DNA from 4 places in the Streptomyces sp. URMC 124 genome. Region 1 is predicted to be linked to each of the others. Evidence: riboswitches for the same ligand, from Rfam matches in the RefSeq annotation. Region 1 holds a riboswitch; each other region holds the start of a gene.

Region 1 (6,802 bases):
GATTGCCGAGGCAGGGTGCTGACGCGGACCATTGTGGACCGCGCCACTGACAACACCGGACACGACCCGTCCGTAAGGGGGCACCGCGCCGGGAACTTCGCCGGATGTCAGCGCGCTTGCATACAGTGACAGCACTGCTCATCACGCGAGTCATCGCGCACCGGCGCGAGATTTCAAGCGATCGAAGGGACGTACATGCCCATGGGTCACACGGCCACGCAACAGGCCGGTACCGGCGGCCTCACAGCGACCGAGCACCGCCTGGCCAACGGCCTGCGGGTGGTGCTCTCCGAAGACCATCTGACCCCGGTCGCCGCCGTCTGCCTCTGGTACGACGTCGGCTCGCGCCATGAGGTCAAGGGCCGCACCGGCCTCGCCCACCTCTTCGAGCACCTTATGTTCCAGGGCTCGGCACAGGTCAAGGGGAACGGCCATTTCGAGCTGGTTCAGGGCGCCGGCGGCTCCCTCAACGGCACCACCAGCTTCGAGCGCACCAACTACTTCGAGACCATGCCGGCCCACCAGCTGGAGCTGGCCCTGTGGCTCGAGGCCGACCGGATGGGCTCCCTGCTCACCGCCCTCGACGACGAGTCGATGGAGAACCAGCGCGACGTCGTCAAGAACGAGCGCCGCCAGCGCTACGACAACGTCCCCTACGGCACGGCCTTCGAGCGGCTGACCGCCATGGTCTTCCCGGACGGCCACCCGTACCACCACACCCCGATCGGCTCCATGGCCGACCTCGACGCGGCCTCCCTGGAGGACGCCCGCGCCTTCTTCCGCACCTACTACGCCCCGGGCAACGCCGTCCTGTCCGTCGTCGGCGACATCGACCCCGAGCAGACCCTCGCCTGGATCGAGAAGTACTTCGGCTCGATCCCCGCGCACGACGGCAAGCAGCCCCCGCGCGACGGCAGCCTGCCCGACATCATCGGCGAGGAGCTGCGCCAGGTCGTCGAGGAGGAGGTCCCGGCCCGCGCCATGATGGCCGCCTACCGCCTCCCGCAGGACGGCTCCCGCGAGGCCGACGCCGCCGACCTGGCCGTCACCGTCCTCGGCGGCGGCGAGTCCTCCCGCCTGCACAACCGCCTGGTGCGCCACGACCGCTCCGCCGTCGCCGCCGGCTTCGGCCTGCTGCGGCTCGCCGGAGCCCCCTCGCTGGGCTGGCTGGACGTCAAGGCGTCCGGCGGCGCGGAGGTGGCCGCCATCGAGGCCGCCGTCGACGAGGAGCTCGCCCGCTTCGCCGCCGAGGGCCCGACCCCGGCGGAGATGGAGCGCGCCCAGGCCCAGCTGGAGCGCGAGTGGCTGGACCGCCTCTCCACCGTCAGCGGCCGCGCCGACGAACTGTGCCGCTTCGCGGTGCTGTTCGGTGACCCCCAGCTCGCCCTCACCGCCGTGCAGCGCGTGCTGGACATCACGCCGGAGGAGGTGCGGCAGGTCGCCCAGGCCCGCCTGCGCCCCGACAACCGCGCCGTGCTGGTGTACGAGCCCACCGAGCCCACCGAGGCCGTCGCCCCCGCCGCCGACGAGAACGCCGAAGAAGAAGAGGAGACGGCCAAGTGAGCGACGCCGTGGCCGCTGACACCACCCAGCCCTCCATGCAGTTCCACCCGCAGCCCCAGGCCGGCCCCGCGGCCCCCTGGGCCTTCCCCGCCCCCGAGCGCGGCACGCTCCCCAACGGCCTGACGGTGCTGCGCTGCCACCGCCCGGGCCAGCAGGTCGTCGCCGTCGACATCAACGTGGTGGCCCCCCTCGCCGCGGAGCCGGAGGGCCTCGACGGCGTCGCCACCATCATGGCGCGCGCCCTGTCCGAGGGCACCGACAAGCACACCGCCGAGGAGTTCACCGCCGAGCTGGAGCGCTGCGGCGCCACGCTCGACGCCCACGCGGACCACCCCGGCGTGCGCCTGTCCCTGGAGGTCCCCGCCTCCCGGCTGGGCAAGGCCCTCGGCCTCGTGGCCGACGCGCTGCGCGCCCCCGCCTTCCCCGACCACGAGGTCGAGCGCCTGGTGGGCAACCGCCTGGACGAGATCCCGCACGAGCTGGCCAACCCCGCCCGCCGGGCCGCCATGGCGCTCTCCAAGGAGCTCTTCCCGGCCGGCTCGCGGATGTCGCGCCCCCGCCAGGGCACCGAGGAGACCGTCGCCCGCATCGACGCCGCCTCCGTGCGGGCCTTCTACGAGGCCCACGTCCGCCCCGCCACCACGACCGCCGTGGTCGTCGGCGACTTCACCGGGGTCGACCTCGAAGCGGCCCTCGCCGACTCCCTCGGCGCCTGGACGGGCTCCCCGGCCGAGCCGTACCCCCTCAAGCCGGTCACCGCGGACGACACCGGCCGCGTCGTCATCGTGGACCGCCCCGGCGCGGTCCAGACGCAGCTCCTCATCGGCCGCATCGGTGCCGACCGGCACGACCGGGTCTGGCCCGCGCAGAGCGTCGGCACGTACTGCCTCGGCGGCACCCTCACCTCCCGCCTGGACCGCGTCCTGCGCGAGGAGAAGGGCTACACCTACGGCGTCCGGGCCTTCGGCCAGGTGCTGCTGTCCACTCCGGAGGGCACCGGCGCCGCCATGCTCGCCATCAGCGGCTCGGTGGACACCGCCTCCACCGGCCCGGCGCTCGCGGACCTGTGGACCGTCCTGCGCACCCTCGCCGCCGAGGGCCTGACGGACGAGGAGCGCGACTCCGCCGTGCAGAACCTGGTGGGCGTCGCCCCGCTGAAGTTCGAGACGGCGGCGGCCGTCGCGGGCACCCTGGCCGACCAGGTCGAGCAGCACCTGCCGGACGACTTCCAGGCCCAGCTGTACGAGCGCCTCGCCGCCACGGGCACGGTGGAGGCCACCGCGGCCGCGGTGAGCGCCTTCCCGGTCGACCGTCTGGTGACGGTGCTCGTCGGCGACGCCGCGCAGATCGAGGAGCCCGTCCGGGCCCTCGGCATCGGCGACGTGACGGTGATCACGGGCTGACCCCCGGCGGGCCGCCCGCACCGGGCGGCCCGTCAACCGGCAGGCACGCGCGCCCCTGAGGCGCGTGTGCCTGCCAAATGTCCGATTTAGCGGAGTGGTTGCATGTCTGCGTTGTGGCGTGGGCCACAAAATGGGGCTTCTGTTTGCCGATCGAAAGTGGCGGCGTCTAGCGTCAAAGCGTCTGTCCGTCAGATGTGCGTCGCATCCGCGGCCCGGGCAGACATCGCCGAGTCCCCGTACGGCGCGAGCCAGGGGAGCCGGGGACCCAAGTGTCCCTGGGGTGAATCGGGCCCCTTTCCGGAGGGATCCGTAGGAGACCTTCCTGCTCCGAACCCGTCAGCTAACCCGGTAGGCGAGAGGGAAGGAAAGGACCAGCCTCACCAATGGCGTTCACTCGTGCCACCGGGAAGCACCGCAAGCCGAGCCGCGCCGTTCGCGTCAGCGCGAACGCGGCGGGCATAGCCACCCTCGCCGCCACCGGTGTCGTGGCGGGCCTCGCCGCCCCGGCGATGGCCGCCTCCCCCGACGAGACCCACCGCCCCACCGAGGACACCGGCCTGACCCAGGCCGTCGTCATCGGCGAGGACACGGCGGGCCGCATCGGCGAGCAGGCCCAGGTCCAGACCAGCGCCGCAGCCGAGAACACCGCCGTCCACGAGGCCGAGTCCGCCGCCAAGCAGCAGGCCGCCGACGTCAAGAAGGCCGCGGACGAGGCCAAGCGCAAGGCCGAGGCCGAGCGCAAGGAGCAGGAGCGCGTCGCCCGCGAGCAGGAGCGCAAGCGTCTCAACACCTTCGTCTCGCCGATCGCCGGCTCGTACGTCTCCACGTCCTACAAGGCCTCCAGCGGCCTGTGGTCCTCCGGCAGCCACACCGGCATCGACATGCACGCCGCGACCGGCACCTCGGTGCAGTCCGTGGGCGCGGGCACCATCGTCGAGGCCGGCTGGGGCGGCGCCTACGGCAACAACGTCGTCATCAAGCACAACGACGGCACCTACACGCAGTACGGCCACCTGTCGTCCATCGACGTCTCCGTCGGCCAGTCGGTCACCGCCGGCCAGCAGATCGGCCTCTCCGGCGCCACGGGCAACGTCACCGGCCCGCACCTGCACTTCGAGGCCCGCACCGGCGCCACGTACGGCACCGACATCGACCCGGTCGCCTACCTCAGCGAGCACGGCGTCAGCCTCTGACGCACCCGCCGGCGCCCCCGCGCGCGGCACCTCAGCCTCACGAAGGCCCCGGCCCACCGGCCGGGGCCTTTGTCGTACCCTCGTGTTGGCCAAAACATATCGATGACTTCACGTGCGCCGTCGGAAATCGCGGGCGGCTGCAATAGAGTCGCTGAACAGGCGTCAATCGGCCGCGTTTCGCGGGGGTTATGCGGAGGTTCACCCATGCGGGGCCGTACGTGAACGGTGATGGCACAGCGCACCACGGCGATGGCGCGGCGCATCAGAGCGGCCGTCGCATTTCCGCGCACGCCGTGTGCACGGCGATCCGTGACGACATTGTTTCCGGCACGTTTCCACCCGGCAGCAGGCTCACCGAAGAAGTCCTCGCGCGGCGCTACGGCGTTTCGCGCGTGCCCGTGCGCGAGGCGTTGCGCACCCTCGCCTCGGAGGGGTTCGTGACCACCCGGCGGCACGCGGGCGCCTGTGTCGCGGAGCCCACCGAGCAGGAGGCCGCCGATCTGCTGGAGGTCCGCGCCCTGCTGGAGCCGCTGGGTGCCGCGCGCGCCGCACAGCGCCGTACGGAGGCGCATCTGAAGGTGCTGCGCGGTCTGGTCCGGCTCGGCCAGGAGCGCGCCCGCGGCGGGCGTACGGGCGAGCTGCGGCCGCTCGGGGACTGGTTCGACGAGACCCTCGCCCAGGCGTCCGGCAGCCCGAGCCTCGCGGCCCTGCTCACCCAGCTCCGGCTGAAGATCGCGTGGGTGTACGCGGCGGAGCCGCCCGTGCGCCCCGTCGACACCTGGGAGGCCCTCGGCGCCCTCGTGGACGCCGTCGCCCGCGGCGACGCCGAGCGGGCCCGGGCCCTCGCGGCGGCCCGCGCGGACCGCTCGCCCGGGGAATTCCGGCTGCGCCGCTCCGTGCCGGCGCCCCGCGCGCGGAATGCGCGACCGGGGGCGCGCACGGTGATCTCCGGCTCCTGATTTAACGTGCGGCGTTACCGCAGGAAATGATCTCCCGCCGGACTTCCGTCAAAGGAATGCCCGGCTGTTACCGCTGGAATGCCATGGATTTCCACGCGGGCGCACGCGGGGGTGCGAATGGGAGCGCACCGGGTGCGAATGAGGAAACGGCGGGGGAAGCGGCGGGGGGAAACGGCGAGGGAAACGACAGCGGGGCCACGGCGGCCCTCAATCGGCCGCCGCGGCCCCGCCGCGCGCGATTCCGTCGAGTCAGACGGTCTCCGGGAGCTCCTCGAGACCCTCGGCGACCAGCTTCGCCAGGCGCTCCAGAGCGGCCTCGGCGCCCTCGGCGTCGCTGGACAGGACGATCTCCTCGCCACCCTGGGCGCCCAGGCCCAGCACGGCCAGCATGGAACCGGCGTTGACGGGGTTGCCGTCGGCCTTGGCGATCGTCACGGGGACGCCGGCGGCGGTCGCCGCACGGACGAAGATCGACGCGGGACGGGCGTGCAGGCCCTCGGCCCAGCCGACGTTGACGCGGCGCTCAGCCATGGTGTTGCCCTTCAAGTCGTAGGGGTTGTCTAGACCAGTGTCTCACGGTGCCCGGAGTGCTCCGGGCAGCGCTCCGGATGTCCGTACCCGGCCTTACGCTGGCCCCATGCAGACGACGCCGGAGCGGTCCGGGCCCGAGTACGCGTACCCCACCCACTGGGAAGCCGACGTCGTGCTGCGCGACGGCGGCACCGCGCACCTGCGCCCCATCACCCCCGACGACGCCCAGCGCCTGGTGAGCTTCTACGAGCAGGTCTCCGACGAGTCGAAGTACTACCGCTTCTTCGCCCCCTACCCCCGCCTCTCCGACCGGGACGTGCACCGCTTCACCCATCACGACTACGTCGACAGGGTCGGCCTCGCCGCCACCGTCGGCGGCGAGTTCATCGCCACCGTGCGCTACGACCGCATCGACGGCCGCGGCATGCCCGCCTCCGAGCCCGCGGACGAGGCCGAGGTCGCCTTCCTCGTGCAGGACGCCCACCAGGGCCGCGGGGTCGCCTCCGCCCTCCTGGAGCACATCGCGGCCGTGGCCCGCGAGCGGGCGATCCGGCGCTTCGCCGCCGAGGTGCTGCCCGCCAACACCAAGATGATCAAGGTGTTCACGGACGCGGGCTACACCCAGAAGCGCAGCTTCGAGGACGGCGTCGTCCGCCTCGAACTGGACCTGGAGCCCACCGACCGCTCCCTCGCCGTCCAGCGGGCCCGCGAGCAGCGCGCCGAGGCCCGCTCGGTCCAGCGGCTCCTCGCCCCCGGCTCCGTGGCCGTCGTCGGCACCGGCCGCGCGCCCGGCGGCATGGGGCGGGCCGTCCTGCGCGACCTGCTGGCCGGCGGCTTCACCGGGCAGGTCCACGCCGTCAACCACGCCTTCCCCGAGGACCTCACCCGGCTCGACCCCGAGGGCGTGCCCGCCCACCGCTCCGTCCTCGGCATCGACGGGCCCGTCGACCTCGCCGTCGTGGCCGTGCCCGCCGCACAGGTGCCCTCCGTCGTCGCCGAATGCGGCGAGCACGGCGTCCAGGGCCTCGTCGTCCTCTCCGCCGGATACGGCGAGAGCGGCGCCGACGGGCGCGAGCGCCAGCGCGAGCTGGTGCGCCAGGCCCGCTCCTACGGGATGCGCATCATCGGGCCCAACGCCTTCGGCCTCATCAAC
Region 2 (6,802 bases), on a different contig from region 1:
CACCTCACCGAGGACGAGGCCGCGGCCATGGCCTTCATCCTGCTCTTTGCGGGTTTTGAAACAACTGTGAACCTGATCGGTAACGGAACCTACGCCCTGCTGCGCAATCCGGGGCAGCGCGAGCGCCTCCAGCGCGCCCTCGCCGAGGGCGACGAGGGCCTGCTCGCGACCGGTGTCGAGGAACTGCTGCGCTACGACGGCCCGGTGGAGCTCGCGACCTGGCGGTTCGCCACCCGGGACCTCACGATCGGCGGGCAGCGCATCGCCGAGGGCGACCCCGTCCTCGTCGTCCTCGCGGCCGCCGACCGCGACCCCGAGCGCTTCGCCGAACCCGACACGCTGGACCTCTCCCGTCGCGACAACCAGCACCTCGGCTACGGCCACGGCATCCACTACTGCCTGGGCGCGCCCCTCGCCCGCCTGGAGGGGCAGACGGCCCTGGCGACCCTGCTGCGGCGCCTTCCCGACCTGCGGCTGGGGGCCGATCCGGAGGAGCTGCGGTGGCGCGGCGGCCTCATCATGCGCGGTCTGCGCACGCTCCCGGTGACGTTCACGCCGGAGGGTCCGGTGGCCTCTGCACCGGAGGGCATTCCGGACACAACCACCCAGGGAGGGCCGCCCGCCTGAACGCGCGTCAGCCGACGTGATCTCGGCGTGACCTCCGCTACATCGGCTTGTGACTCGGGTGGGCCGTCGCTATCTTCAACCACCATTCGCCGCCGAACGAGAGGCAACCGCCCATGAGACCCGGAAACGGCCGACATCGCCGCCCCCGTCAGATACCCGCCATCGTGGTCGCCGCGGGGGTGACCGCCTCCGGGATCGCCATGCCGCTGATGGCGGCCACCGGTGCGTCGGCCGCCGACGCAGGCACCTGGGACCGTGTCGCCCAGTGCGCGAGCGACGGCCTGTGGAGTGCCAACTCCGGAAACGGGACCTACGGGGGACTGCAGCTGACCCAGGACCTCTGGGAGCGCCACGGCGGCCGGGAGTACGCCCCCCGGCCCGACCTCGCCAGCCGTGCGCAGCAGATCACCGTCGCCGAGCAGATCCTCGAAAGCAGCGGCTCCGGCCCCTGGTCGAGCTGTGCGGCGAAGGCGGGGCTCACCTCGGGCGGCGCCCCGGCGGAGGTCAACCCGGGCGGCACACACGCCCCCGCGAGCGACTCGACGCCTTCACGCGCCCCGGAGCGCACCACTTCGCACTCCACGCCGTCCGAGCCGTCCGAGCCCTCCGAGCACGGCAAGCCTTCCGACGCGTCCACGTCTCCCTCGCCGTCCGGGAAGCCCTCGCCCGGCTCCTCCACAAGCCCCTCGGCCGACCCCTCCAAGCAGCCTTCGGGGCAGCCCTCGACCGGGCAGCCGTCGCCGGGGCAGTCCTCCGGTCAGCCGTCCGGCAGCCCGTCCGGCAGCCCCTCGTCCGACGCGCCGTCACCGGGCGCCCCGGGCAAGCCGGGCGACGGGAAGTCCGGCGAGCCGCAGGAAGGCCGGCACCGCAAGCCGTCCACGTCCCCGACCGACGACCCGACGCAGATTCCCGGCGGCACGGCCTCGCCCTCGCCCGGCGATTCCGCTTCGCCCGAGGGCCGGACGCCCGACGACGCCGGCGCGGGCACGGGCAAGCACCGGGCGGACCCGTCCCGTTCGGAGGACGAGGGCCGTACGTCCCGGGGCGGCGGCGACGCACGCACCGGCAGCCCCACGCCCACCGACTACACCGTGCGTCCCGGTGACAACCTGTCAGCCATCGCCGAGGAGCATGCGGTCAAGGGAGGTTGGCAGTCTCTGTATCAGCGCAATGAGAAAGCGGTCGGAACCGATCCCGACCTGATCCGTCCTGGTCAGAGGCTCGAGGTCGGTAAATAGACCGGCAGTTCGCGGCGAATGTCCGTTCCAGTCGAAAGTGAGACATGGGTCTCTTTGCCCGGTGGCGGAATGCGGACTTCCCGGACTTGGCAAACCGTCTCTCACCTGCGGAAACGTGATGTTCCCCTGGGTAACCAGGGGCAACTGTGGCTGGAAAGAGGGGTTTGAACCCTTGCCGCGACTGTGTTTACCGTCGTGTCCGCTCGCCACCGCGGGCACCACGGTCGCCACGCCGAATCCTGCCGGCGATCGGGGGAGTCGTCGCGCAAGCGCCGTAGGCAGGAGCGGGGGAACCAAGGTAGGCGCCGGTAACGGCTCCTCGGCCAAGGCCGTGGGTCCGGGACCGGCTAGGGGTGAAGCCGAGTGTGCTCGCACACGAAGCCGGGCGAACTCACAGCCCGAACCCGACAGCTCACCTCGTAGGCGTCGGTGAGGAAACGACTTATGTCCAAGGGCAAGCACCGTCGTCCGTCCAAGGCCGTCCGCATCTTCACGCTCGCCGGTGTCACCGGTGCAGCTGTCGCCGCCCCGCTGATGGTCGCCACCTCCGCCAACGCCGCCTCGGTTTCCACGTGGGACAAGGTCGCCCAGTGCGAGTCCGGTGGCAACTGGGCCATCAACACCGGTAACGGCTACTACGGCGGTCTGCAGTTCTCGCAGTCCTCCTGGAACGCCGCCGGCGGCCAGAAGTACGCCGACCGCGCCGACCACGCCACCAAGGGCCAGCAGATCGCCGTGGCCGAGCGGCTGCTCGCCATGCAGGGCCCGGGCGCCTGGGGCTGCGCGGTGCCGGGTCTGAGCTCCGGTGGCGCCAAGGCCGACGTCGACACCTCGGGCGGCTCCTCCACCAAGTCCTCCCGCGCCGGCGGCACCGTCTCGGGCAAGTCCCACGCGGACCGCAGCGAGCGCCAGGCCGCGCCCAAGAAGGCCGCGCCGAAGCGCACCGCCCCGCAGACCGTCGAGCGCGACGAGGCCCCGGCCGCCAAGCCGGCCGCGCCGAAGCAGCACTCCGCCCCGCAGTCCTACAAGGTCGGCGACGGCGAGTACGAGGTCAAGGAGGGCGACACCCTCTCCAAGATCGCCGACGCCAAGAACGTCAAGGGCGGCTGGCAGAAGCTGTACGACCGCAACAAGGACATCGTCCAGGACGCGGACGTGATCTACGTCGGCCAGAAGCTGCACCTCAGCTGATCCGGCAGGGGCGGTCCACCGCGGTGGACCGCCCCTCTCCGCTCCCGGCGGGACCGCCCCGCTCCGATGCGCTGCCCCGAGCGTGCACCGGAGCGGGGCTCAGCCGTTTCCGGACCCGGCCTGCTTCCCCGTTCAGCGAAAAAATCCGCCGTTCATACGGTGTTCTGGGCTTTTGTGCTGTTTTTTAGGCTTTTCCGGCCCGGGAACGCGGTCCAACGGCGAGGCGAGCCTCCGGGGCCCGTTAGGCTCGTGCTGCAGAACCACAGACACACACGAAGGAGACCCTCGTGCCGTCCATCGACGTCGTCGTAGCTCGCGAGATCCTCGACTCGCGAGGCAACCCCACGGTCGAGGTCGAGGTCGGCCTCGACGACGGCTCCACGGGCCGTGCCGCCGTGCCGTCCGGCGCCTCCACCGGTGCCTTCGAGGCCATCGAGCTCCGCGACGGTGACAAGAACCGTTACATGGGCAAGGGCGTCGAGAAGGCCGTCCTGGCCGTCATCGAGCAGATCGGCCCGGAGCTCGTCGGCTACGACGCCACCGAGCAGCGCCTGATCGACCAGGCCATGTTCGACCTGGACGCCACCGACAACAAGGGCTCGCTCGGCGCCAACGCCATCCTGGGCGTCTCCCTCGCCGTCGCGCACGCCGCCTCCGAGGCGTCCGACCTGCCGCTCTTCCGCTACCTGGGCGGCCCGAACGCGCACCTGCTGCCCGTTCCGATGATGAACATCCTGAACGGCGGCTCGCACGCCGACTCCAACGTGGACATCCAGGAGTTCATGATCGCGCCGATCGGCGCGGAGTCCTTCTCCGAGGCCCTGCGCTGGGGCACCGAGGTCTACCACACCCTCAAGTCGGTCCTGAAGGCCAAGGGCCTGTCCACCGGCCTGGGCGACGAGGGCGGCTTCGCCCCGAACCTCGGCTCCAACCGCGAGGCCCTGGACCTCATCCTCGAGGCCATCAAGCAGGCCGGCTACACCCCCGGCCAGGACATCGCGCTCGCGCTCGACGTCGCCGCCTCCGAGTTCTACAAGGACGGCGTCTACAAGTTCGAGGGCCAGGACCGCACGGCCGCCGAGATGACCGACTACTACGCCGAGCTCGTCGCGGCGTACCCGCTGGTCTCCATCGAGGACCCGCTGTTCGAGGACGACTGGGACGGCTGGAAGACCATCACCGACAAGCTCGGCGACAAGGTCCAGCTCGTCGGTGACGACCTGTTCGTCACCAACCCCGAGCGCCTCGGCCGCGGCATCGAGGAGGGCGCCGCCAACGCCCTGCTCGTCAAGGTCAACCAGATCGGCTCGCTGACCGAGACCCTGGACGCCGTCGAGCTGGCCCAGCGCAACGGCTTCAAGTGCATGATGTCGCACCGCTCCGGCGAGACCGAGGACGTCACCATCGCCGACCTGGCCGTCGCCACCAACTGCGGCCAGATCAAGACCGGCGCCCCGGCCCGCTCCGAGCGCGTCGCCAAGTACAACCAGCTCCTGCGCATCGAGGAGATCCTGGACGACGCCGCGGTCTACGCCGGCCGCAGCGCCTTCCCGCGCTTCAAGGGCTGACACGCGCAGCGGGGGGCTGACGCCCCGCAGGCCTGACACGGCCTCAGGGGAGCAGCCTCACCACGTCCCCGGCCACGGTCCCGTACCGTGGCCGGGGACGTACGTTCGTAGCGAGGCTGCGGGCGACCAGGACCTCGGGGAGGCGACGTGGCGGCGGAACGCTCCACCGCGACCAGGCTCAGGGCACTCGGCTCGGTGCTCGTCCAGGGCCCCACGGCCCGCGTCTACCGCGCGCGCGGCCCGCGCCGCAGCCGGCTCACCGGCCGCGCGGCGCTGCTGGCGCTCGTCGTGTGCTCGCTGGTCGTCGCCCTCGCCTACCCCATGCGCCAGTGGGTCACCCAGCGCTCCGACATCGCCGACCAGCGCCGCCAGTCCGAGCGCGCGCGCGAGCAGGTGAAGCGGCTGGAGGACGAGAAGGCGCGGCTGGAGGACCCGGCGTACGTCGAGCAGCAGGCGCGCGAGCACCTGCACTACCTGCGCCCCGGAGAGACGGGCTTCAGCGTGGTCGACGGCAGCGGCACCGCCCGGCGCCCGCGCGACCAGGGCGCCGCCGACCGCCCCTGGTACAGCAACCTGTGGGACGGCGTGGACGCCGCGGACTCCCCGCGCTGACCGCGTCCGCCCGCCCCGTTCCTCTTCTTGACGACCCGCAGACCCGAGGGCCTGCCGACCCGCCGGCCTGCCGACCCGCCGACACCGGCCTTGACCTGACTTCACCTGCCGAGACCACCGAGCGAAGACGACACGAGCGAGCACATGGACACCCCTCCGCCCCAGACCGAGTCCACCGAGCCCACCGCCGACGACATCGAGGCGTTCAAGCAGCAGCTGGGCCGTCCGCCGCGCGGGCTGCGCGCCATCGCGCACCGCTGCCCCTGCGGTCAGCCCGACGTGGTCGAGACCGCGCCGCGGCTGCCGGACGGCACGCCGTTCCCGACGACGTACTACCTGACCTGCCCGCGCGCCGCCTCCGCGATCGGCACGCTGGAGGGCTCGGGCCTGATGAAGGAGATGCAGGACCGCCTGGCGACCGACCCGGAGCTGGCCGCCGCCTACCGCGCCGCGCACGAGGACTACCTCCGGCGCCGCGACGCGATCGAGGTCCTGGAGGGCTTCCCGAGCGCGGGCGGCATGCCCGACCGCGTCAAGTGCCTGCACGTGCTCGTGGGTCACTCGCTCGTGGCCGGCCCGGGGGTGAACCCGTTCGGTGACGAGGCGCTGGCGCTGCTGCCGGAGTGGTGGGCCAAGGGCCCGTGCGTCACGCCCTGCGGGGGTGACGAGAAGTGACCCGCGTCGCCGCCGTGGACTGCGGCACCAACTCCATCCGGCTCCTCGTCGCCGATCTCGACCCGGCGACCGGGGCGTTCACCGAGCTCGACCGCCGGATGACGATCGTCCGCCTGGGCCAGGGCGTGGACCGCACGGGCCGGCTGGCGGAGGAGGCCCTGGAGCGGACCTTCGCGGCCTGCCGGGAGTTCGCGGAGGTCATCCGCGAGCTGAAGGCCGAGCGCGTGCGGTTCGTCGCCACCTCCGCCTCGCGGGACGCCGAGAACCGCGAGGACTTCGTGCGCGGCGTGGTGGACATCCTGGGCGTGGAGCCCGAGGTGATCAGCGGTGACCAGGAGGCCGAGTTCTCCTTCACCGGTGCCACCAAGGAGCTCTCCGGCCGCGACGATCTGGCCCGGCCGTTCCTCGTCGTGGACATCGGCGGCGGCTCCACGGAATTCGTCGTCGGCGACGACCACGTCCGGGCGGCGCGCAGCGTCGACGTCGGCTGCGTGCGCATGACGGAGCGCCACCTCGTCGCGGAGGGCGCCGTGGTGGACCCGCCGACCCCCGAGCGCATCGCGGCGATACGCGCGGACGTCGAGGCCGCGCTGGACCTGGCCGAGGAGACCGTGCCGCTCGGCGAGGCCCGCACCCTCGTCGGCCTGGCGGGCTCGGTGACCACGGTCGCCGCGGTCGCGCTGGGTCTGACCGAGTACGACTGGACGCGCATCCACCACGCGCGGATCTCCCTGGAGCAGGTCCGGGAGATCACCGGCAAGCTGCTCGCCGCGACGCACGAGCAGCGCGCGGCGATCCCCGTGATCCACCCGGGCCGGGTCGACGTGATCTGCGCCGGAGCGCTCGTCCTGCAGGCCGTCATGGAGCGCGTGGGGGCCCACGAGGTCGTCG
Region 3 (6,802 bases), on a different contig from region 1:
GGCCCAGGACGACCGGCTGGTGGGCGCCGCGCGGCCGGGCCGCGGCGAGGGCGTCGAGCGCGTCGGAAGGCCAGGCGGCCCGGGCGGCGCGCATCATCTGCCGACCGAGGCGCCGCGCGGTGGCGCGCAGGGCCGGTACGGGGGTGCGGGCGTCCGCGGCGTCGTCGAGGGCGAGCGGGTCGAGGCCTGCGGCGGCCGCGGCGGCGAGGGCGGCCGCGGTGAGCCCGGCGGTGTGCAGCCGGCCCCGGCAGAACTCCTCCAGCGTCCGGCCGTCGGTGATCCGCCCGGCTTCGACGGCGGCCTCGGCCCCGCCGGAGTGGGCGTGCCCGCCCGCGGGGAAGCGGCCGTCGGCGAGGACGAGGAGGGCGGCGAGGCCGCCGGTCCTCGTCCCGCCCGGCGGTGCGGGGACCGTGAGCGCCTCGGTCGTCGTTCTCATCGGACCCTTCAGAAGAGGAAGTAGCGCTGGGCCATCGGCAGCTCCGCCGCCGGCCTGGGTTCGATCACTTCGCCGTCGACGGTGACGGTGAACGTGTCGGGGTCGACCTCCACCCTCGGCCGTGCGTCGTTGTTGCGCATGTCCGCCTTGGTGACGCCGCGCGTGGACCGTATGGGGACGAACCGCTTGCCCAGCCCCAGCCGTTCCGGGAGTCCGTCGTCCATGGCCCACTGGGTGACGAAGTTCAGGGAGTTGGCGGCGGGCGCACGCCCGTGGGCGCCGAACATGGGGCGCGGCAGGACCGGCTGCGGGGTGGGGATGGAGGCGTTCGCGTCGCCCATTTGCGCGTAGGCGATCTGGCCGCCCTTGATGACGAGTTGCGGCCGTACGCCGAAGAAGGCGGGGTCCCACAGGACGAGGTCGGCGAGCTTGCCCGGCTCCACGGAGCCGATCTCGTGGTCGAGGCCCTGCGCGACGGCCGGGTTGATGGTGTATTTGGCGACGTAGCGGCGGGCGCGCACGTTGTCGGCGGGTCCGTCGCCGGGCAGGGCGCCCCGGCGGGCCTTCATCACGTGTGCGGTCTGCCAGGTGCGCAGCACGATCTCCCCGATGCGGCCCATCGCCTGGGAGTCGGAGGAGATGATCGAGATGGCTCCGAGGTCGTGCAGGACGTCTTCGGCGGCGATGGTGCCGGGCCGGATGCGGGATTCGGCGAAGGCGAGGTCTTCGGGGACGGCCGGGTTGAGGTGGTGACAGACCATCAGCATGTCGAGGTGTTCGTCGACGGTGTTGACGGTGTGCGGCCGGGTGGGGTTGGTGGAGCTGGGCAGGACGTTGGTCTCGGAGACGACGGTGATGATGTCGGGGGCGTGCCCGCCGCCGGCGCCTTCGGTGTGGTAGGCGTGGATGGAGCGGCCGGCGATGGCGGCGAGGGTGTCGCCGACGAAGCCGGCCTCGTTGAGGGTGTCGGTGTGGATGGCGAGCTGGGCGCCGCTCTCCTCGCACACGGACAGGCAGGCGTCGATGACGGCGGGGGTCGCCCCCCAGTCCTCGTGGATCTTGAAGCCGACGGCGCCGGCCCGCAGCTGGGCGCGCATCGAGTCGTACGAGACGGTGTTGCCCTTGCCCAGCAGGCCGAGGTTGACGGGGTAGCCCTCCATCGCCTCGAACATCCGGGCGAGGTGCCAGGCGCCGGGGGTGATGGTGGTGGCCTTGCTGCCCTCGGCCGGTCCGGTGCCGCCGCCGAGCAGGGTGGTGACGCCGGAGGCGAGGGCCTCGTCCGCGGCCTGCGGGCAGATGAAGTGGACGTGGGCGTCGACGGCGCCGGCGGTGAGGATCTTGCCGTTGCCGGCGATGACTTCGGTCTCGGGTCCGATGACGAGGTCGGGGTGGACACCGTCCATGGTGTCGGGGTTGCCGGCCTTGCCGACGCCGGTGATGCGGCCGTCGCGGATGCCGATGTCGGCCTTGACGACGCCCCAGTGGTCGAGGACGAGCGCGCCCGTGATGACGGTGTCGGGCGCTCCGTCGGCCCGGGTCGCGCGGGACTGGCCCATCGACTCGCGGATGACCTTGCCGCCGCCGAAGACGGCTTCGTCGCCCGCGTGGCCGGGTCCGCCGCTGCGGTCCTCCTCGATCTCGACGACCAGGCCGGTGTCGGCGAGGCGCACGCGGTCGCCGGTGGTCGGCCCGTAGAGGCCGGCGTAGGCGACGCGGCTGAGTTCAGTCATCGAGCGGTCCCCCGCACTCGCCGCGCAGTCCCTCGACGATGCGCTTGCCGGCGATGGGGACGAGGTCGACGCGGAGGGGGATGCCCGGCTCGAAGCGGACGGCGGTGCCGGCGGCGATGTCGAGGCGCTTGCCGCGGGCCGCCGCGCGGTCGAATTCCAGGCCCGGGTTGGCCTCGGCGAAGTGGTAGTGCGAGCCGACCTGCACCGGGCGGTCGGCGGCGTTGAGCACGGTGAGCCGGGTGCGGTGCAGTCCCTGGTTGAGGGCCACGGGCTCGGCGGCGTACAGGATTTCTCCGGGGATCATCGCGGGGTCCTCCCCGTCAGCAGATCGGTTCGTGGACGGTGACGAGCTTGGTGCCGTCGGGGAAGGTGGCCTCGACCTGGACGTCGGGGATCATCTCGGGGATGCCCTCCATGACCTCGTCGCGGGTGAGCACCTTGCGCCCGGAGGACATGAGCTCGGCGACGGTGCGGCCGTCCCGGGCGCCTTCGAGGACGTGGACCGTGATCAGGGCCACCGCCTCGGGGTGGTTGAGGAGCAGGCCCCGGGCCTTGCGCTGGGCGGCCACGTCGGCGGCCACGTGCAGGAGCAGTCGTTCCTGCTCGCGCGGGGAGAGTTGCATGCGTCCCACCTCACTGTCGTCCCAGGTGTCCCGGATGGACGCACCGGGACGCTACCCGAGTTCAACACGGTGTTGACCTGGGGTTCTTCGGCCGGAGGCCAGTGATTGCAGATTAGGGCGCAACCTTTTCCAACGCGTTAACTGACTCTTTGCGATGCCATGGCCAGGGGCCCGGGCGCCGCCTGTCGTCTGCATCTACTGGATCTTCTGGGCCGGATCATGGCCGTCCGTCCGCACGACACGTACCGCCGGCTACGGGCGGCGCAGACCATGGTCGTCGCGGCGGTGCGGCGGCACCCCGGCTCGCACACACGCACGAAACGGGTGAACGGAAGGTGCGAGCGGGTCATGCCGACGCGGAGGAGACGGGTCCCCGGCGCAGAGCGCCGGGGGCGAAGGGATCTCCGCGCCATGTGCGCCGGAGGGCCGGGGGTCCGCACCCGAATAAACCCCGGTCCCCTCCATGGAGGATCACGGCGTAGACGGGCCGCGGTGATCGATTTGGCGCGGGCGGCCGGATTGCGCCCGGGCCGGTACGAACCGCCGCAGGCCAGCGCCTCAGCCGGCTTGCGCGCACCCCATCAAATCGCCCCGCGTCCAGCGGAATTGCCCAGGAGTGATCAGGCTCACATACCCCTGGATCCGCTCGGAAACGGCACGACGGCTGCGCCAAGATCCCTGCGACGACAAGACCCCGCCACCCCGGCGGGGCGGTCCGGGCGGACGCCGAACCCTGCCGCCGCCCGGATGCAGGTCGACTTGAGTGCAACGGCAGGGATGGAGGACCCAAGAGTGGTGGGACGACCAAGAGTAGTGCGGTCGGCCCTTGGGGTGAAGCCGTTGACAGCGGCCGGGCAACCTTCGCCTGCCCGAACCCGACAGGTCATCCTTCACAGGCGGCTGACGAAGGGTTAGCGCATGGGCGCGCACAAACGTCCGTCAAAGCTGTCCAGGGCCGGTGCCGCATCGGCCCTCACTCTCGCCGCCGTCGGGGCCACCGTGCTGGCCCCGGGCGGCGCGGCAGAGGCGGAGGCGACCACCGTCTCCACCCAGGCACTGCGGATCGCGGCCTCGAAGCAGGGTTCCCCCTATCAGTGGGGGGCGACCGGACCCCACCGGTTCGACTGCTCGGGCCTGACGCTCTACTCCTTCAAGCGGGCCGGGAAGTCCCTGCCCCGCACCGCCGCCCAGCAGTACAACAGCACCCGTCACATCCCCCGCTCCGCACGCGAAAGCGGCGACCTCGTCTTCTTCGTCTCGGGGCGCGGGATCTACCACGTGGGGATATACGCCGGGGGCGGCCGCATCTGGCACGCCCCCAAGACCGGCGCGGTCGTCCGCCTGGAGCGGATCTGGACCAACAGCGTCCTGTACGGCAGGGTCGGCTGACCCGGCGTCACCGGCCCGGCCGGCGATCCCGGACGGCACGGTGACGCGACTCCTCGCACCCCCCGCACCTCCCCGCACGAGGGCCCGGAGCGGCCCGAGGCCCCCCGCACCCCGTGCGGGGGGCCTGGCCGGCCGGAGGGGAGTTCAGCGCTCCGCGCTGACCGGCGCGGTCCAGGGGAGGGAGATCCACACCGTCTTGCCGCCGTCGGAGGTCGGCGTGCAGAACAGCCGCCCCCCGTGCTCGGCGGTCAGACAGCGGATGATCACCATGCCGCGGCCGTTGTCCTGCTGGACCGCGGCGGGCAGCCGCCGGGGGAAGCGCGGGTGGCTGTCGGTGACGCCGATGCGCAGCTGCTGGTCGCGGTCGAGACGGACGTCCACGGTGAAGGTGGGCGACTGTCCCCGGGTGTGCTGCACGGCGTTGGTCGCGAGCTCGGAGACGATCAGGCGCACGGTCTCGGAGGTGTCGGTCCCGCCCGGGAGGCCCCAGTCCGCCAGCACCTCCGCGACGTAGCGGCGCGCCGTGGAGACCGAGGCGGGGGCGCTCGGCAGCGTGACGGTGGCTTCTTGGTGGTCTGCCATGGCGGTGGCCCTTTCAGCCGAGGTCCCGCCGAGACCGGACTTGCGGTGCACCGCCGCGGAAGGACGGGAAGGGCGCCGTGAGTCATGGGGGTCGTGAGCGGCCTCGGACGGCTCTGCGCGACAGACTGCCACTGATAACGCCTGTGATGGGAGCGATCCCCCAAGATATGCATATATCTGTCGCCCGAAGCAGTGAACTCTACGACGAGCGACCGGATTCACGCGGCACACTGGGCTATTGACACTGACGTATGACAGTGACAGCAGACCCAGGGGAGGGCCCATGCGGTACGGACCGGCGGTACGCCGCCGCAAGCTGGGGGCGGAGCTGCGCCGCCAGCGCGAGCTGGCCGGGCTGACGAGCCTGGAGGCCGCGCGCGCGGTGGGCTGGCACCAGTCGAAGGTCAGCCGGATCGAGACGGGCAGCAGTGGCGTGAAACCGGCGGACGTGGCCCGCCTGCTGGACGCCTACGGGGTCACCGACACCGAACTGCGCGCACTGCTGGGGGCGCTGTGCGGCGCGGGGTCCACCGAACCGGGCGAGGGCGCGGGGGCCCGGCGCGGCTGGTGGTACGCCTACCGCGACCGGCTGCCACCGGCCTATCTCGACTTCATCAGCCTGGAGTCGGAGGCCTCGCGGTTAAGCACCCTGGAGACCACCGTGGTCCCCGGCCTGCTGCAGACGCCCGCCTACGCCCGCGCCGTGACCCGCGCGGCCCTCGGCGATCCGGCGCCGGAGCAGGTCGAGGAGCTGGTGCGGGTGCGCCTGGCGCGCCAGGCGGTGCTCCGGGGCGAGCAGCCGCTGGAGGTGTGCGCCGTGCTGGACGAGGCGGTACTGCGCCATGAGGTCGGCGGGCCGGAGGTCATGGCCGGGCAGTTGCGGCACCTGGTGGAGACGGGATCGCTGCGGCACGTGCGGCTGCACGTCCTGCCGTTCTCCAGTGGCGGCCATATCGGCATCACCGGGCCTTTTGTTATTTTCTCATTTCCGCGCATTGCTGATCTGGATGTGGTTGTTCTCGACCACTTGACGAGTAGCCTCTACCTGGAGCGGAAAGAAGACCTCCGGGCGTACGGCGCGGCCTTCACGACGCTGCGCGAGAACGCCCTCTCGCACGAGAAATCGCTGGAATTCATCGCCGGGATCAACGACGGCGCGTAAGGAGGCACCATGTCCGCAATGCCTCGGTACGTACCCCACCGTTCCACCCCTCCAGCTCTTTCCCTTCCCCTGCTCCGCGACGCCCCGTGGCGCCGCAGCAGTTACAGCACCGGATACAACAACTGCGTCGAGACGGCCGGACCGCTCCCCGGCCGCCTCCTCGCCGTGCGCGACTCCAAGCGGGCCGGCGGTCCCGCGCTCGTCTTCCGCTCCGCCGCGTGGTCCCGCTTCGTCGAGGGGCTGCGCGACGGCGGGACCGACCGGCCCTGACCCAGGTCCCTCCCGGCACGCTCAGGCGGCCGGCGCGGTCCTGATGATCGCGTCGGCCGCTGCCGTCACCTGCTCGTCCGACAGGTCGGCCCGCGCCGTCAGCCGCAGCCGGGAGACGCCGTCCGGCACGGACGGCGGCCGGAAGCAGCCCACCGCGATCCCCGCCTCCCGGCAGTCCGCGGCCCACCGCACCGCCGCCTCCGGCGAGGGGGCCCGTACGGACACCACCGCCGCGTCGGGCCGTACCGCCGCGAAGCCCGCCGCCACCAGCCTGCGGTGCAGCTCGGCCGCGATGTCCCGGACGCGCCGCGCGCGCTGCGGCTCGCGCCGCAGCACCGCGAGGGCCGCCAGCGCGGCACCGGCGGCGGCCGGGGCGAGGCCGGTGTCGAAGATGAACGTGCGGGCGTTGCTCACCAGGTGCCTGATCACCCGCTGCGGGCCGAGCACCGCGCCGCCCTGGCTGCCCAGCGCCTTCGACAGCGTCACCGTGGCGACGACGTCCGGGTCCCCCGCCAGTCCCGCCGCGTGCACCGCGCCCCGGCCGCCCTCGCCGAGGACGCCGAGCCCGTGTGCGTCGTCCACGAGCAGGGCCGCGCCGTGCGCGCGGCAC
Region 4 (6,802 bases), on a different contig from region 1:
CTGACGGTTATGTGAACCGAAGGCGCATTTTTGTTTTTGCCGGTCTATTCCGGTGTGGGGCCCATTGCACCCTCCAAGGGTGTATCCACTAAGGAGATAGACATGGCTACTGGCACCGTGAAGTGGTTCAACTCGGAAAAGGGCTTCGGCTTCATCGAGCAGGACGGCGGCGGCCCCGACGTCTTCGCCCACTACTCGAACATCGCCTCCAACGGCTTCCGTGAGCTGTTCGAGGGCCAGAAGGTTTCCTTCGACGTCACGCAGGGCCAGAAGGGCCTGCAGGCCGAGAACATCGTCGCCGCCTGACGATGATGCCCGCCCGGTCCGTCTGACGACGGCGCCGGGCTCTGCATGAAGCAACAGGCAATGGGGCCCGCACCTCGGGGTGCGGGCCCCATTGCTGCCCCTGCGCCGGCCGGCGCCCGTGTGCCACCGGCCGTCGTCCCGCACCCGCGCGCCCAGGCTTTTCCGCCGTCCGACCGTTCTCGATCTCGACTCGACTCCGGCTCGATCTCCGGCTCGATCTCCGAATCGATCCCCGGCTCGAACTTGATCTCGTTCCGGGCGGTCTCGCGATGCGAAGTCTCCCTTTCGGGCGTGCCACCCCCCTTGAGGGAAGGTCCCACCCGTATGACTCGCTCCGCTCGTCCCTCCCGCCCCCGCGGGCCCCAGCAGAACCGCGGTGCTCAGCAGAACCGCAGCGCCCAGCAGGGCGGCCGTTCCGGCGCCCCGTCGCGCCGTAAGCCCGCCGCCGCCCCCCAGGGCGACTTCGAGACCCCGGTCAGCACCACCCCGGCGCTGCCTCCGGTGGCGTCCTTCGCCGACCTGGACATGCCCGCCGGCCTGCTCTCCACGCTGACCCGCGAGGGCGTCACCGAGCCGTTCCCCATCCAGGCCGCGACGCTGCCGAACTCGCTCACCGGCCGTGACGTCCTCGGCCGCGGCCGCACCGGCTCCGGCAAGACCCTCGCGTTCGGCCTGGCCATGCTGGCCCGCACGGCCGGCCGCCGCGCCGAGCCCGGCCGCCCGCTCGCCCTCGTGCTCGTCCCGACCCGCGAGCTCGCCCAGCAGGTCACCGACTCGCTCGCCCCGTACGCCACCGCCGTGAACCTGCGGACGGCCACGGTCGTCGGCGGCATGTCCATCGGCCGGCAGGCGCAGACGCTCGCGCGCGGCGCCGAGGTGCTCGTCGCCACCCCCGGGCGGCTGGCGGACCTCATCCAGCGCGGTGACTGCAAGCTCGGCGACGTGCGGATCACGGTCCTGGACGAGGCCGACCAGATGGCCGACATGGGCTTCCTGCCGCAGGTCACCCGGCTGCTGGACCAGGTCGACCCGGAGGGGCAGCGGATGCTGTTCTCCGCGACCCTCGACCGCAACGTCGACCGGCTCGTCCGCCGCTTCCTCTCCGACCCGGTGACGCACTCCGTCGACGCGTCGGTGGGCGCCGTCGTCACGATGGACCACCACCTGCTGCACGTCACCGAGACGGACAAGAAGGACACGGTCACCCGGATCGCCGCCCGCGACGGCCGCGTGATCATGTTCGTCGACACCAAGCGCGGTGCCGACCGGCTGGTGAAGAAGCTGCTGTCCGAGGGCGTGCGCGCCGCCGCCCTGCACGGCGGCAAGAGCCAGCCGCAGCGCAACCGCACCCTGGACCTCTTCCGCACCGAGGAGGTCACCGCGCTGATCGCCACCAACGTGGCCGCGCGCGGCATCCACATCGACGGCCTCGACCTCGTCGTGAACGTCGACCCGCCCATGGACCACAAGGACTACCTGCACCGCGGCGGCCGTACGGCCCGCGCCGGCGAGTCCGGCACGGTCGTCACGCTCGTGCTGCCCGAGCAGCGGCGCGAGATGAGCCGCATGATGGTCACGGCCAAGATCTCCCCGAACGTCGTGACGGTCAGCCCGCAGGACGAGGAGCTCGCCCGCATCACCGGTGCCCAGGAGCCCAGCGGCGTGCCGGTCGTCATCGCACCGCCGGCGCCGGCCCAGTCGACGCCGCGCAAGCGGTCGGGCGGGGGCGGCTCGGGCACCGGGTCCGCCGGTGGGGCTGCGGCGGCCGCGGGGTCGCGTGGCTCCCGGGGCACGCGTGGTTCGCGCGGCGGTCGCGGCGGGCGGGGCCGGGTGCGTCCGGAGGCGGCTTCGGGGGCGTCTACGGCTTCCTCCTCGTCGTCCTCTTCTTCGTCGTCCTCGGGCTCCGCGGGGTCCTACAGGTCCGGCGGTGCCGGTGGTTCGGGCCGGGGCGCCGGCCGGGCCGGTGGCGCGTCCGGTGCGGCTTCCGGCCGCGGTTCCGGCAGGGGCGGCTCCGGGCGGGGTGCCGGGGGCGCGCGGGAGCGTCGCGCTTCCTAGCGCGTACTCCTGACCTGTACCTCCTGGCCCGTACTCGGGGGCCCCTCTCCTAAGGGCCCGTCCCCGGTTGGCCCAGCACCGTTCGCATCACGACCTCCTGCCCGGAAGGGTGGGAGGTCGTTGACGTGCGGGACTGCCGGTCAGGAGAGAGTGCGGTGGGCAAGCGAGAGAGCCGTTCCGCCCGCCGGGCTGTGCGCGGCAGCACGGGGCGTGGCGCCACGGGCCGTAGCCCTGCTGCACGCGGCACCGCTGGGCGGGGCACCCCTGGGCGGGGCCCTGCCAGGTGCGGAGATGCCGGGCGCAGCACCTTCCGCCGTACGGCCCGCCGGGCCGTCCGTAGGCTGCCGGCCGTTCTGATCGTCGGCGGCGTGCTCTTCGGCCTCGGGGCGCCCGCGAACTACACGTGCGCCCCTTTCCTCTCCGCCGCGCCGCTCGTTGCGGCGCCCCTGCACACCCTCCGCGCGACGACCACGGCAGCTCTGGCCGCAGTGGCGGTCGCGGTCGGCCTCGTGATCTACCACCGGCCGTCCGACACCGGTCAGGCGCTGGCCGAGATCGCGGCCATCGGAGCCGTCTCCCTGGTCGCGCTCGGCATCAACCGCATCGCCCGGCGCAGCGATCAGCAGCTCGCTTCCGCCCGCGGCATCGCGGAGGCGGCCCAGCGCGCCGTCCTGCCCGCGCCCCCGTCCCGGATCGGCGGCCTCCGCGTGGCCGCGCGCTACGTGGCCGCCCAGGCCGACGCCCGGATCGGCGGCGATCTGTACGCGGTCCAGGACACCCCCTACGGCGTACGCGTCATCGTCGGCGACGTCCGCGGCAAGGGCCTGGGCGCGGTCGAGGCGGTCGCCGTGGTGATCGGCGCCTTCCGGGAGGCGGCCGAGCAGGAGCCCACGCTGGAGGGGCTCGCGGGGCGGCTGGAACACGCGCTCCAGCGGGAGGGCGCGCGGCGGGCGAGCCTGCGCGCCGACTCCCTGGACCGGGCGGAGGGCTTCACCACGGCCGTGCTGGCGGAGCTGCCGCCGGGGGAACCCGTCTTCCGGTTGCTGAACCGCGGCCACCCCTCGCCGCTCCTGCTGCACGCGGACGGGCGCATCGGCGTGGCCGACCCGTCCGTCCCCGCGCTGCCGCTCGGCCTGGGCGAGCTGGGGGTGTGGCCGGACCGGTCGGAGGAGCGGGAGTTCCCCGCGGGGTCGACGCTGCTGCTGATGACGGACGGGGTGACCGAGGCGAGGGACGCCGGCGGTACGTTCTACGACCCCCGGGCCGGGCTGACGGGCCGCCAGTTCAAGAACCCCGAAGCGCTGCTGGACGCGCTGGTCGCGGACGTCGCGCGCCATTCGGGGGGTCAGGCCTCCGACGACATGGCGCTGTTGGCGATCCGGCGCGGCGAGCGGATCGAACAGCATTTCGTAGAAAGTATCGACAGGTTCCGTGGGCGTACGTCTCGTGAAGACGTGCCCGAGAGCATCGGCGGATTCGGGCGTTCGGCTTGGAATCCACCCGCCATGTCTATTAACGTTCGATAACGGAGCGCGGTTGTCGCAACGCCGTAAGAGGCGGTGCACCGTGCGCCATCGCCGAATCCCGCGGGCACAGCACCACCTGATAGGCCGGCACGTGCCGGGAACCGGGGAACCACCACCCTGGGGTGAATCGGGCAGCGCAGCCCGTAGGAGACCTTCCTGCTCCGAACCCGTCAGCTAACCCGGTAGGCGAGAAGGAAGGAAAGGAGTGCCTCCGTGGCATCCAACGAGCCTGCCGCGTACGACCCGCCGCTGGTCCCCGCGTACTTCCCGCCGTACGAGCCGGAGCCCGCACCCGGTCCGGAGCAGGAGCTGCGACACGAGCCGGGGGCCGCGTACGGCTCCGAGCCGTCGCACGCGCCCGCCGGCCACCGGCCGTCCGTCTACAACGCCTTCGGCACGGGCCGCGGCCGCCACCGCGTCGTGAAGCCGCGCGGCGGCACGATGGCCCGCAGCGGCGCCGTGCTGGGCGCGGGCGTCATCGCGGCGGTCGGCGCGGGCGGCATGGCGCACGCCCAGGAGCGCCCGGCGGCGTCCATATCCATGCCCGACCTGGCCCAGCTGCCGGGCGTCGGCTCGTTCTTCGCGGGGAGCGCGGCGGGTTCGGCCGACTCCGCCGTCGAATTCGCCGGTGAGGGCGGCGCATCGGCCGCCCTGGAGATGGCCGAGAGCGCGGCGACGGCGGGCGAGACGCTCCGGGCGAGAATCCTGGAGCAGGCCGACCACCAGCAGGGCATGGCCGAGGCCGAAGCACAGGCGGCCCAGGTGAAGCAGGCCGCGGAGACGCAGAAGAAGGCCGCGGAGCGGAAGGCTGCGGAGGCGGCGGTCCGGGCGGCTGAGGCGGAGAAGGCGCAGGAGCGGTCGCAGGAGCGGTCGCCGGAGCCGGAGCGGGCGGAGGCGCCGGAGACGCAGACGCATACGCAGAAGCGGCAGGCGCCGAAGCCGCAGACGTCAGAGCGACAGACGTCGAAGCAGCAGGCACCCCGGCAGCAGACGTCGAAGAAGCAGCGGGCTGCCGGCTCCGGCACGGGTGCCCGCGTGGGCGTTGGCTCCTTCAAGCTCCCCCTCGCCTCGTACACGCTGACGGCCGGCTTCGGCCAGGCGGGGAACATGTGGTCCGCGAACCACACGGGGGAGGACTTCGCAGCCCCGACCGGCACGCCGGTGAAGGCGGTGGGCGGCGGCACGGTCGTTCAGGCCGGCTGGGCGGGGGCGTACGGCTACCGCATCGTCCTGAGGCTCGACGACGGTACGCAGCTGTGGTTCTGCCACCTGTCGTCGATGGTCGTGACGTCGGGGAAGGTCGCGCCGGGTCAGGTCATCGGGCGCGTCGGCGCGACGGGCAACGTCACCGGCCCGCACCTGCACCTGGAGGTGCGGCCGGGCGGGGGCGCGCCGATCGACCCGCTGGGGTGGCTGCGGAGCAGGGGCCTGCAGCCCTAGCGGGTGCCGGGCAGCGGGCGACAGGCGACGGGTGCCGGGCAGCGGGCGCCGGATAGTCAGTGAGCGGGGCGCCTCGGGGGCAGCCGGCGCATAGTCCGTACGGGACGGGGCATCCGGCGGCATGTGACGACGGCGAGGGGCACGAGCGAGAAGCAGTCGACGGTCACCACGTCCGTGCCGGCGCGACTCGACCGGCTGCCCTGGTCCCGCTGGCACTGGACCGTCGTGATCGGGCTCGGGACGGTCTGGATCCTGGACGGCCTGGAGGTGACGGTGGTCGGCAACATCGCCGGCCGCCTCTCCGAGGAGGGCAGCGGGCTGCCGATCAGGGCTGCTGAGGTCACGGGCATGGCGGCGGCGCTGTATGTGGCGGGCGCGTGTTCCGGTGCGCTGTTCTTCGGGCGGCTCACCGACCGCTTCGGGCGCAAGAAGCTGTTCATCGTCACGCTGGCGGTCTATCTGGCCGCGACCGCGCTCACCGCACTGTCCTTTTCCTCCTGGTGGTTCTTCCTCTTCCGCTTCCTGACCGGCTTCGGTATCGGCGGGGAGTACGCGGCGATCAATTCGGCCGTCGACGAGCTGATCCCCGCTGCTTTCCGGGGCCGGATCGACCTGATCATCAACGGGAGTTTCTGGCTGGGGGCGATCGGCGGGTCGCTGCTGTCCATCCTGATGCTCGACACGGACATGTTCCCGATGGACGTGGGGTGGCGGCTGACGTTCGGCCTCGGGGTGGTGCTGGGCCTGGTCATCCTCCTCGTACGGCGCAAGGTGCCGGAAAGTCCGCGCTGGCTGTTCCTCCACGGGCGGGGGGAGGAGGCCGACGCGCTGGTCGCGTCGATCGAAGAGAAAGTGGCGCAGGAGAAGGGGAGCCCGCTGCCGCCCGCGGAGGGGGAGATCACCCTTCACCGGCGCGGGCTGGTGACCTTCCGTGAAATCGCCCGCACGGTCTTCTCCCGCTACCGGCGCCGGGCGATCCTCGGTCTGGCGCTCTTCATCGGGCAGGCCTTCCTCTACAACGCGATCACCTTCGGCTTCGGCACCATCCTGGAGAGCCATTTCCAGGTCGCCACCTCCCGTACGGGTTACTTCTTCGCCGTCATCGCGGCGGGCAATTTCCTGGGCCCGCTGCTGCTGGGAAAGCTCTTCGACACGCTGGGCCGGCGGTTGATGATCTCCTCGACGTACCTGCTGTCGGGCCTGCTCCTCTTCGGCACGGCCTGGCTCTTCGGGGCGGGCCGCCTGACGGCCGACACGCTCACCGCCTGCTGGGCGGTCGTCCTCTTCTTCGCGTCGGCGGGCGCCAGCAGCGCCTATCTCACCGTCTCGGAGGTCTTCCCGATGGAGACCCGGGCCATGGCCATCGCTTTCTTCTACGCCCTGGGGACGGCTGCCGGCGGCATCAGCGGCCCGCTGCTCTTCGCCGACCTGACGAGCAGCGGCGATGTCGGCGACACGGTGCTGGCCTTCTGTAT

Evidence for each region. Region 1 has a riboswitch for cyclic di-AMP ahead of ACSNOG_RS10985 (M23 family metallopeptidase). Riboswitches for the same ligand answer to the same signal wherever they lie in the genome.
Region 2: it holds a riboswitch for cyclic di-AMP, as region 1 does, so the genes downstream of both, ACSNOG_RS14685 (transglycosylase family protein) here and ACSNOG_RS10985 (M23 family metallopeptidase) in region 1, are expected to answer to the same signal.
Region 3: it holds a riboswitch for cyclic di-AMP, as region 1 does, so the genes downstream of both, ACSNOG_RS09540 (C40 family peptidase) here and ACSNOG_RS10985 (M23 family metallopeptidase) in region 1, are expected to answer to the same signal.
Region 4: it holds a riboswitch for cyclic di-AMP, as region 1 does, so the genes downstream of both, ACSNOG_RS20290 (M23 family metallopeptidase) here and ACSNOG_RS10985 (M23 family metallopeptidase) in region 1, are expected to answer to the same signal.

The regions. Positions count from the first base shown of each region.
Region 1 is NZ_JBPQTS010000038.1:25,198-31,999, forward strand. Features, by position in the region: gene ACSNOG_RS10975 (M16 family metallopeptidase) at 202-1,563, shown strand; gene ACSNOG_RS10980 (M16 family metallopeptidase) at 1,599-2,966, shown strand; cyclic di-AMP (ydaO/yuaA leader) riboswitch at 3,181-3,336, shown strand; gene ACSNOG_RS10985 (M23 family metallopeptidase) at 3,350-4,159, shown strand; gene ACSNOG_RS10990 (GntR family transcriptional regulator) at 4,453-5,118, shown strand; gene ACSNOG_RS10995 (HPr family phosphocarrier protein) at 5,368-5,649, opposite strand; gene ACSNOG_RS11000 (bifunctional acetate--CoA ligase family protein/GNAT family N-acetyltransferase) at 5,756-6,802, shown strand, end outside.
Region 2 is NZ_JBPQTS010000058.1:658-7,459, forward strand. Features, by position in the region: partial or broken gene ACSNOG_RS14675 (cytochrome P450 family protein) at 1-627, shown strand, start outside; gene ACSNOG_RS14680 (transglycosylase family protein) at 741-1,865, shown strand; cyclic di-AMP (ydaO/yuaA leader) riboswitch at 2,126-2,306, shown strand; gene ACSNOG_RS14685 (transglycosylase family protein) at 2,310-3,056, shown strand; gene eno (phosphopyruvate hydratase) at 3,344-4,624, shown strand; gene ACSNOG_RS14695 (FtsB family cell division protein) at 4,772-5,236, shown strand; gene ACSNOG_RS14700 (DUF501 domain-containing protein) at 5,381-5,911, shown strand; gene ACSNOG_RS14705 (Ppx/GppA phosphatase family protein) at 5,908-6,802, shown strand, end outside.
Region 3 is NZ_JBPQTS010000032.1:15,207-22,008, forward strand. Features, by position in the region: gene ACSNOG_RS09520 (urease accessory protein UreF) at 1-436, opposite strand, end outside; gene ACSNOG_RS09525 (urease subunit alpha) at 445-2,166, opposite strand; gene ACSNOG_RS09530 (urease subunit beta) at 2,159-2,470, opposite strand; gene ACSNOG_RS09535 (urease subunit gamma) at 2,487-2,789, opposite strand; cyclic di-AMP (ydaO/yuaA leader) riboswitch at 3,520-3,703, shown strand; gene ACSNOG_RS09540 (C40 family peptidase) at 3,708-4,178, shown strand; gene ACSNOG_RS09545 (ATP-binding protein) at 4,323-4,760, opposite strand; gene ACSNOG_RS09550 (helix-turn-helix domain-containing protein) at 5,044-5,922, shown strand; gene ACSNOG_RS09555 (DUF397 domain-containing protein) at 5,932-6,192, shown strand; gene ACSNOG_RS09560 (8-amino-7-oxononanoate synthase) at 6,214-6,802, opposite strand, start outside.
Region 4 is NZ_JBPQTS010000096.1:17,148-23,949, reverse strand. Features, by position in the region: gene ACSNOG_RS20305 (cold-shock protein) at 103-306, shown strand; gene ACSNOG_RS20300 (DEAD/DEAH box helicase) at 631-2,361, shown strand; gene ACSNOG_RS20295 (PP2C family protein-serine/threonine phosphatase) at 2,517-3,887, shown strand; cyclic di-AMP (ydaO/yuaA leader) riboswitch at 3,960-4,091, shown strand; gene ACSNOG_RS20290 (M23 family metallopeptidase) at 4,101-5,327, shown strand; gene ACSNOG_RS20285 (MFS transporter) at 5,451-6,802, shown strand, end outside.